Regions from separate parts of the Pseudoalteromonas sp. SG43-5 genome, predicted to be linked through region 2. Evidence: predicted binding sites of a transcription regulator. Region 2 holds the regulator's gene; the other holds the start of a gene.

Region 1 (4,443 bases), on a different contig from region 2:
ATCAACAGTAGCTAGGTGTACTGTTTCGCCAACGCTGATGTTACCGCTGTCTTGCGTTTGCTCACCGCTTATCATTTTAAACAGCGTTGATTTACCCGCGCCATTCGCGCCAATAATGCCCACAATGGCACCTTTTGGCATGCTAAAGCTTAAGTCATCAATTAAAACTCGATCGCCAAAACTCTTACGAAGATTAGTTACTTCAAGTACTTGGTCACCTAAACGCGGACCAGGTGGGATAAACATCTCGTTAGTTTCGTTACGTTTTTGGTAATCAGACTGCTGCATTTCAGTAAACTGAGCCATACGTGCTTTTGACTTAGCTTGACGACCTTTAGGGTTTGAACGAACCCATTCAAGTTCTTGCGCAATTGATTTTTGACGTGCTTTTTCAGATTTTTGTTCTTGCTGTAAGCGCGCATCTTTTTGTTCAAGCCAAGAAGAGTAGTTACCTTCCCATGGAATACCTTCACCACGGTCAAGCTCTAATATCCAACCAGCTACATTATCAAGGAAGTAACGGTCATGCGTTACAGCCACAACAGTGCCTTCGTAATCGTGTAAGAAGCGCTCTAACCATGCAACCGACTCAGCATCCAAGTGGTTAGTAGGTTCATCAAGGATAAGCATGTCTGGTTTTTCAAGTAATAATCGACATATAGCAACACGGCGACGCTCACCACCTGAAAGGTGCTCAATTTTAGCATCCCACTCTGGCAGGCGAAGTGCATCAGCTGCGCGTTCTAAAACGTTGTCGATGTTATGACCATCGTGCGCCTGAATAACAGCTTCAAGCTCGCCTTGCTCTTTTGCAAGTGCGTCAAAGTCAGCGTCTTCCATGGTGTATTCGTTATACACTTCGTCAAGACGTTTAAGTGCATGTTTAACTTCGCCAACAGCTTCTTCAACAGTTTCACGTACTGTTTTACTTTCGTCTAAAACAGGTTCTTGCGGTAAATAACCAATTTTAGTACCAGGCTGAGGATGTGCATCACCTTCAAAATCTTGGTCAACACCGGCCATAATACGCAGTAACGTAGATTTACCAGAACCGTTTAAACCAAGCACACCAATTTTAGCGCCAGGAAAAAAGTGCAACGAAATATCTTTTAAGATAGTGCGCTTAGGTGGCACAACCTTAGATACTCGACTCATCGAGAATATAAATTTATCAGGTAAAACCATGGAGGAAAGCCTTCAAATAATAATAAAAATTTCAATGTTGTATTGTAGTGGCTGACGGGTGAAACAGTCAACGAATGCTGTATAGAACAATACACTTACCTAAGCGGTACTTTGTTTTGATTGCTCGTTAAAAACACTACTATTACAGGATTTCTATTGTGTAAAATTCTGTAATCTATTGTTTTATATTGTTCAAATACATTTCATTTTTAACAAAAGTGGTACAGTATATTTACAAGCTGTAAAGTATAAGCAAGTTATATAGGCAGGCCACACTTAGTTTGTTGTTAAACATCACATTATTAAATATTACAAAGGTTTAAAGGAATGAACATGAAAATAGTTACAAGGTTAGGGGCATTACTTTTAGGTTTATACTCATTTTCGAGCCAAGCAGACATACTCCACGTAAATGGTTATTACCAAGGAATAGGGATAGGGTCTACGCAAATTGATGTATACGAGAGTGATAGCATACAGTTTACAACGCTTTACGGCCGGTTTGGATATCAGTTTTCGCGTTACTTTGCATTAGAAGGGCGTATAGGTTTTGGGTTAAATGATGAGTCAACGCCTCTAAACGGAATTGTTTACACTCAGAACCCACAGGACGGTTCGCTGAGTTCAGAATTCATTAAGAGCGAAATCGATTCAAGCCTTGATTTGCAAACAAGTATATTTGTAAAAGCTAATTATCCAATTTCATCTCGAGCTGATGTGTTTTTATTTGGTGGCTATGGTAGAAATAAATTAAGTTACAATGAAGGCGACTTAAAAAACCTTGCAGAATCAATAACTGGTACAGATACAAATTCTACGCTAATAACTGAGCAAAACTACGATGAAGGCGGCGTAACGTACGGAACCGGCATTGACTTTAGGCTAACTCAACGCTGGCAAGTAAGTGCTGAATACCAATATTTTGATACAAATGAAGGCGATATTTACGCTCTTAATTTATCTGTAAATTATCGTTTTTAATTATAATAGCGCTACTGATTTTAGTAGCGCTATTTCAATTCACTAAAACAAAGTACTTCAATATAAATGCATTCCCTCTCATCTATAACTTTTAGTAAATCTTAAAAAAATCATGAATAAATTTCATTTGGACATCTATACATCTAGAGGTTGATATTTTTTACTTTCAGTTCATAATTAAGCCTCGGTTTTTATGAGCAGGAGTAAAGTATGCCAATTACAGTAAAAGACGAGTTGCCGGCAATTGCACGTTTACGTCAAGAAAACGTATTTGTAATGCCAAAAAGTCGTGCAAAAACGCAAGAAATACGCCCAATGCGTTTGGCTATTTTAAACTTAATGCCTAATAAAGTAGAAACCGAAGTTCAGTTTATTCGCTTACTTGCCAACTCACCTTTGCAAGTAAACGTAGAACTACTGCGCCTCGACACTCACCGCAGTAGCAGCAACTCAGAAGAGCACCTTGATACCTTCTACCGTTATTTTTCTGAGGTTAAAGACAACAATTACGATGCATTAATAGTAACCGGTGCGCCACTTGCCCATTTAGAATACGACGATGTAGCGTATTGGGATGAGCTAAAGGTCATTATTGATTGGGCTGAGCAACACGTTACCTCTACGTTATTTTCGTGTTGGGCAGCGCATGCAGCGTTATATCACCGTTACAATTTAAAACGCGATTTAAAAGACGATAAACTGTGTGGCGTATTTACTCACCAGTGTTATTTTGATCACGGTGCACTGACTCGCGGATTCGACGATACCTTTTTGGTACCTCACTCACGCTACGGCCATATTGATATAAATAAAATAAACGCCTGTGAAGAACTCGTTGTACTGGCAGGTTCTGAGCGAGTAGGGGCTTACTTACTTAAAAATAAATCGGGTAGCCAAGTGTTTATAACCGGCCACCCAGAGTACGACGCCGACTCGCTAAAAGCAGAATACGAGCGCGATTGTAAAAAAAGCCCTAATGCACCAAAGCCCGAAAATTACTTTCCGGATGACGATGCAACCAAACAACCTTCAAAAACGTGGCAAAGCCATGCTTTTTTACTTTTTTCGAACTGGTTAAATTACTACGTGTACCAAACCACACCGTATGATATTAATTTAGTTAGCCAAGACGTGAGGACTAACAACTATGCCGAATAACGCGCCTACAAATAATAAGCAAGCCGAAATAAGTGCCGCATTAAAAGAACGCATTTTAATTTTAGATGGCGCAATGGGCACCATGATCCAAGATCATAAGCTAGAAGAAGAAGACTATCGCGGAGAGCGTTTTAAAGACTGGCATGTATTAATTAAAGGTAATAACGATTTATTAAGCCTAACCAAGCCCGACTTAATCACTGATATTCATCGTGGTTTTTTATCAGCGGGCGCCGATATTATCGAAACCAACACGTTTAACTCGACCACTATTTCGATGGAAGATTACGACATGGCAAACCTAAGCCGTGAAATAAACCTAGAGTCGGCTAAATTAGCACGCGCAATTTGCGATGAATTTACGGCTAAAACGCCAGAAAAACCGCGCTATGTAGCCGGTGTTTTAGGGCCGACATCTAAAACGTGTTCAATTTCGCCAGACGTAAACGATCCGGGTTACCGAAATGTCACCTTTGATAAGCTAGTTACTGCGTATGTAGAGTCTACCCTTGCATTAATGGAAGGCGGCGCCGATTTAATACTAATCGAAACTATATTCGACACGCTTAATGCAAAAGCCGCCTCGTTTGGCGTAGAAGAAGCCTTTGAGCAAGCAGGGCGCACATTACCAGTTATGATCTCGGGCACTATTACTGACGCTTCTGGCCGTACGCTTTCTGGGCAAACAACCGAAGCATTTTATAACTCTATTCGCCATATTAAGCCTATTTCGATTGGTTTAAACTGCGCGCTTGGCCCTGATTTACTGCGCCAATATGTAGAAGAGCTTTCGCGCGTGTGCGAAACCTTTACATCGGTACACCCTAATGCGGGCTTGCCTAATGAGTTTGGTGAATACGACTTAGAAGCGCCTGAAATGGCAGCCGAAATTATCGATTGGGGTAAATCGGGCTTTATTAATATAGTAGGTGGATGTTGTGGCACCACGCCTGCGCATATTCGTGCTTTTGCAAAAGGTTTAGCAGGCGTTAAACCACGCCAATTGCCAGAGCTTGAAGTACGCATGCGTTTATCAGGCCTTGAAGCCTGTAACTTAAATTAAGGAGCCAACATGACCCAACAAATAGCAGTATTTACTAATGTCGGCGAACGTACCAA
Region 2 (4,443 bases):
ATCGCTTCAACAAGCGCTTCGGTGCACTTAGCAGCAAGAAGTAATTATTGCTGTTTAGTTAAAAAAAGCACCTTAGGGTGCTTTTTTTGTGTCTAAAATTTACTACTTCTTATCTTATTTAGCTTGCTCGAGCTACATCACACCTTGCATAACTATTTCCTATTCTTATTCTGAGTATGCATAAACCTTTACAGACAAATGAATAGATATTCTCTATATTTTAAATAGTACAAATTTTAACTAGGTTGATAAAAGTAGCTAACGTGGGCTTATCTGTTTTTAAAGTAGTGTAGTAGGCTGTTATTTTAAGTTTATGATGATGTGTTAAACATACATTTTTTTAATATTTTAATAGACATAAACACACCTCAAAACTTACTTTTTTGGTGAATTTTTATTTATCAAATGTTTATATAATCCTGCAAAGTTACTGAAAAACCTCTTAAAATTAAAGGATATAGCATATAACAGGATAGACCTGATATTGCTTGGAATTTAAAAATAATAAGGGTATCGTACCCCAAGACTCCACCTCTCACTTTAACTTAAATTGCAGGATACCATCGCGTTATGTCTGACTTTCGTGAACAAGCACTACATTATCACTCACATCCCGTACCTGGTAAAATTAGCATTGAGCTAACAAAACCAGCTGAAACAGTTCAAGACTTAGCCCTAGCTTATAGCCCTGGCGTCGCTGAACCTGTACGTGAAATTGCCGCAGATCCTGCAAATGCATATAAATATACCGGTAAAGGTAACATGGTTGCGGTTATCACTAATGGTACTGCAATTTTGGGCTTGGGTAATTTAGGTCCTCTAGCGTCTAAACCCGTAATGGAAGGCAAGGCGTTATTGTTTAAACGTTTTGCAGGGCTTGATTCTATTGATATTGAAGTAAAGCACAAAACAACAGAAGACTTTATTAACACGGTGGCCAATATTGCTGACACATTCGGTGGTATTAACCTTGAAGATATTAAAGCACCAGAGTGTTTTGAAATTGAAAAAGCATTAATAGAGCGTTGTGGCATTCCTGTTTTTCATGATGATCAACACGGCACCGCCATTGTTACGGCTGCCGGCATGTTAAATGCACTAGAAGTACAAGGTAAATCAATTGAAGATGCAATAATTGTATGTTTAGGTGCAGGCGCTGCTGCAGTTGCGTGTATGGAACTGTTAATTAAGTGTGGTGCACTGCGTGAACACATTTATATGCTTGACCGCAAAGGTGTTATTCATACTCGTCGCGATGATTTAAATGAATATAAACAGCTTTTTGCTAACAATACCGATAAACGCACATTGCAAGATGTAATTGCAGATGCTGATGTGTTTGTTGGTGTTTCGGGTCCTAACTTGTTAGCTGCCGAAGATTTAAAACTAATGGCAGAAAAACCGGTCGTGTTTGCATGTTCAAACCCAGATCCAGAGATCGATCCTGCACTTGCTCACGGCGCACGCAACGATTTAATTATGGCAACAGGGCGCTCTGATTACCCTAACCAGGTTAACAATGTTTTATGTTTCCCGTTTATTTTCCGTGGTGCACTTGATGTACGTGCAAGCGCGATTAACGATGAAATGAAAATTGCTGCAGTTGAGGCTATTCGTAGTATTGCCAAAGAGCCTGTACCTGCAGAAGTTTTAAAAGCCGCAGGCGTAGATAAGCTAGAGTTTGGTGCGCAGTATATTATTCCAAAACCAATGGATCCGCGTTTACTACCGCGTATAGCTAAAGCTGTAGCACTTGCTGCGGTAGAGTCGGGTGTTGCGCAAATTGACTTGCCTGAAAACTATATGGCGTAATATATAACGCTTAAACAAAAAAACCTCAGCAATGCTGAGGTTTTTTGATTAAAAAGGTAACGATTTATTCTTCGTTTAAAATAGGCACTTCTAAACCCATTTCTTGCATTATCTTTTTAACTTCTTCTGGTACTTTTTCTGCGTTGTCTTTACGTAGGTCATCGTCATTTGGTAAAGGTTGGCCAGTAAATGCATGCAAAAACGCCTCACATAGCAATTCACTATTTGTTGCATGGCGAAGGTTGTTGATTTGACGACGCGTACGCTCATCCGTTAAAACTTTTAATACATTTAGTGGGATCGAAACGGTGATCTTTTTAACTTGCTCTGATTTTTTCCCGTGTTCTGCGTATGGGTGAATATACTCACCATTCCATTTAGCCATAAGATGTATCGTTGCCTCAGATTATTAATTTCTCACACGGTATAAAAAGCGTGTAAATATGCGTGAAATTCTATCGATTTAAAAAAGATAGTCAAATAATAGATACCGATCTATCTTAATAAGCCTATTTGGGATGTAAAAATAAGCTCACTTTTGTGAGCTAAAATGTGATACTAGCAAACGCCTTACCTAACTTTAGCCATCTAGAGCTTTAAAACCCTTTGACTTATTAAAACGGATAACTTACTCTTTTAGACGTCTAAACATCCAAATTAATCAGGTGACGAATATGAGCGAAAAAAACAAAGCGACCATTGCTGTACGTAACGGCGTTGATGCTGATAAACATCATGGTGCAGTGGTGCCGCCAATTTATTTATCAACGACTTATTCGTTTGCCGACTTTGATACTAAGCGTGAGTATGATTATGGCCGCAGTGGTAACCCTAATCGTGATATTTTAGCAGAGACGCTTGCTAAGCTTGAAGGTGGCGCTCGTGGCATAATTACGGCCACTGGTATGGCTGCCGTGCATTTAGCTACTCAGCTACTTAACAGTGACGACACGTTAGTAATTCCACATGATTGTTATGGTGGAAGCTATCGTTTATTTACATCGTTACAAAAACGCGGACTATTGAAGCTTGAAGTATTAGATTTAACAAAAGAAAAAAGCCTTCAACAAATTTTAGCAATTAAACCTAAGCTTATTTGGATAGAGACTCCAAGTAACCCAGTACTTCGTTTAACCGATATTAAAGCGGTTACCGATGTTGCTAAGCAATGCGGTGCATTGGTTGCCGCAGATAACACGTTTTTGTCTCCTGCCTTACAAAACCCTATTAAGTTTGGTGTAGATATTGTGGTGCATTCAACTACTAAATATATTAACGGGCACTCAGATGTAGTGGGCGGCGCTGTTATTGCTGCAACACAAGAGCTTGGTGATGAGCTTGCTTGGTGGGCAAATAATATTGGTATTACGGGCGCTCCTTTTGATAGTTATTTAACGCTTCGTGGTCTACGTACTTTAAATGTGCGCTTAAGGCAGCACCAAGAAAATGCGCTAGCAATAGCTGAGTACCTTGAAAGCTCCAATTTTGTAAGCCAAGTTTACTATCCTGGACTTGAGTCGCATCCTCAACATGAACTTGCTAAAGCACAACAACTTGGCTTTGGTGGCATGGTTAGTTTTGATATTAAAGGCGATATAAACGACGCGGCAGCATTTTTAACTAGCCTTAAAACGTTTAGTTTAGCTGAGTCACTAGGTGGCGTAGAGAGCTTAATTTGTCACCCTGCAACTATGACGCACGCAGGTATGGAGGCAAAGGCACGTTTAGAAGCGGGTGTGGGCGATACGCTTATTCGTATTTCGGTTGGGATTGAAGATATACACGATTTAATAGCTGACTTTGAACGAGTATTTGAACTTGTAAAACCAGGGCAAAATAAAAATGTTGGCCGTGTAGGCAAAGGTGCTGGCACTTCTGGTGGAAACGTTAAATTAAGTGCAGCCCGTCCAGCGCTTTGGTAATTAATACCAATCCGCAATAATACCTAATCAATTTGAGGGATTAAACCGCACGATAACATCGTTAAAAATTCCTAATATAGAACAACTAAATAACGAAATTTTTGCCTTGTTATCGATACGGTTTTCTTACCTCAAAATAGACAACTTAATTAAGCGAATTGGTATAAATATGGTCAATTGTGTACATAAATTTGGTGGTTCAAGCTTAAGCTCTAGTGAGCGCTATCAAAGCGTAGCTAAAATAATTATTGGGCATACTCAGCCGGGCGACTGTGTTGTGGTATCTGCTGCAGGTAAAACTACAGATACACTTGTGTCGTTGTGGCAAAGTTATCAACTGCAAGACACGCAAGCTGTCGCTGATATTTTACTGCAGTTAAATAACCATCAAAGCGATTTAATTGAGCAGTTATTACAAGCTGATTTAAAGCGCTGCGCACTTAGAACACTAAATACCGAGCTTAGTAATATTGCAGAACTTGCTCAAGCTGAGCAGCTAAAAGAGGCTGCGTTACTTGCGCATGGGGAACTGTGGTCAGCACGTTTACTCGCTACTTATTTACAGCAGTTAAATATTGAGGCGTGTGCTCAAGATGCCCGTAGTCTTTTTACCTTAAACGATGGTGAATTAATGCATGCGCAAAATGCGCAGCAATGTCGACAGTCAATTTTGCCTAATAAGATAAATGTTGTTACTGGGTTTATTGCC

The links. The regulator MetJ, encoded in region 2, represses methionine synthesis genes. The targets are predictions, from matches to a motif close to TAGACGTCTAGACGTCTA.
Region 1: the regulator MetJ is predicted to act here: its motif matches at 2,295-2,312, upstream of metA (homoserine O-succinyltransferase).

What each region holds. Positions count from the first base shown of each region.
Region 1 is NZ_JACJFA010000005.1:160,551-164,993, forward strand. It holds gene ettA (energy-dependent translational throttle protein EttA) at 1-1,185, opposite strand, end outside; gene H5161_RS07565 (porin family protein) at 1,519-2,166, shown strand; gene metA (homoserine O-succinyltransferase) at 2,377-3,324, shown strand; gene H5161_RS07575 (homocysteine S-methyltransferase family protein) at 3,314-4,387, shown strand; gene metH (methionine synthase) at 4,397-4,443, shown strand, end outside.
Region 2 is NZ_JACJFA010000012.1:27,862-32,304, forward strand. It holds gene rpmE (50S ribosomal protein L31) at 1-44, shown strand, start outside; gene H5161_RS13075 (malic enzyme-like NAD(P)-binding protein) at 571-1,812, shown strand; gene metJ (met regulon transcriptional regulator MetJ) at 1,877-2,197, opposite strand; gene metB (cystathionine gamma-synthase) at 2,487-3,734, shown strand; gene metL (bifunctional aspartate kinase/homoserine dehydrogenase II) at 3,904-4,443, shown strand, end outside.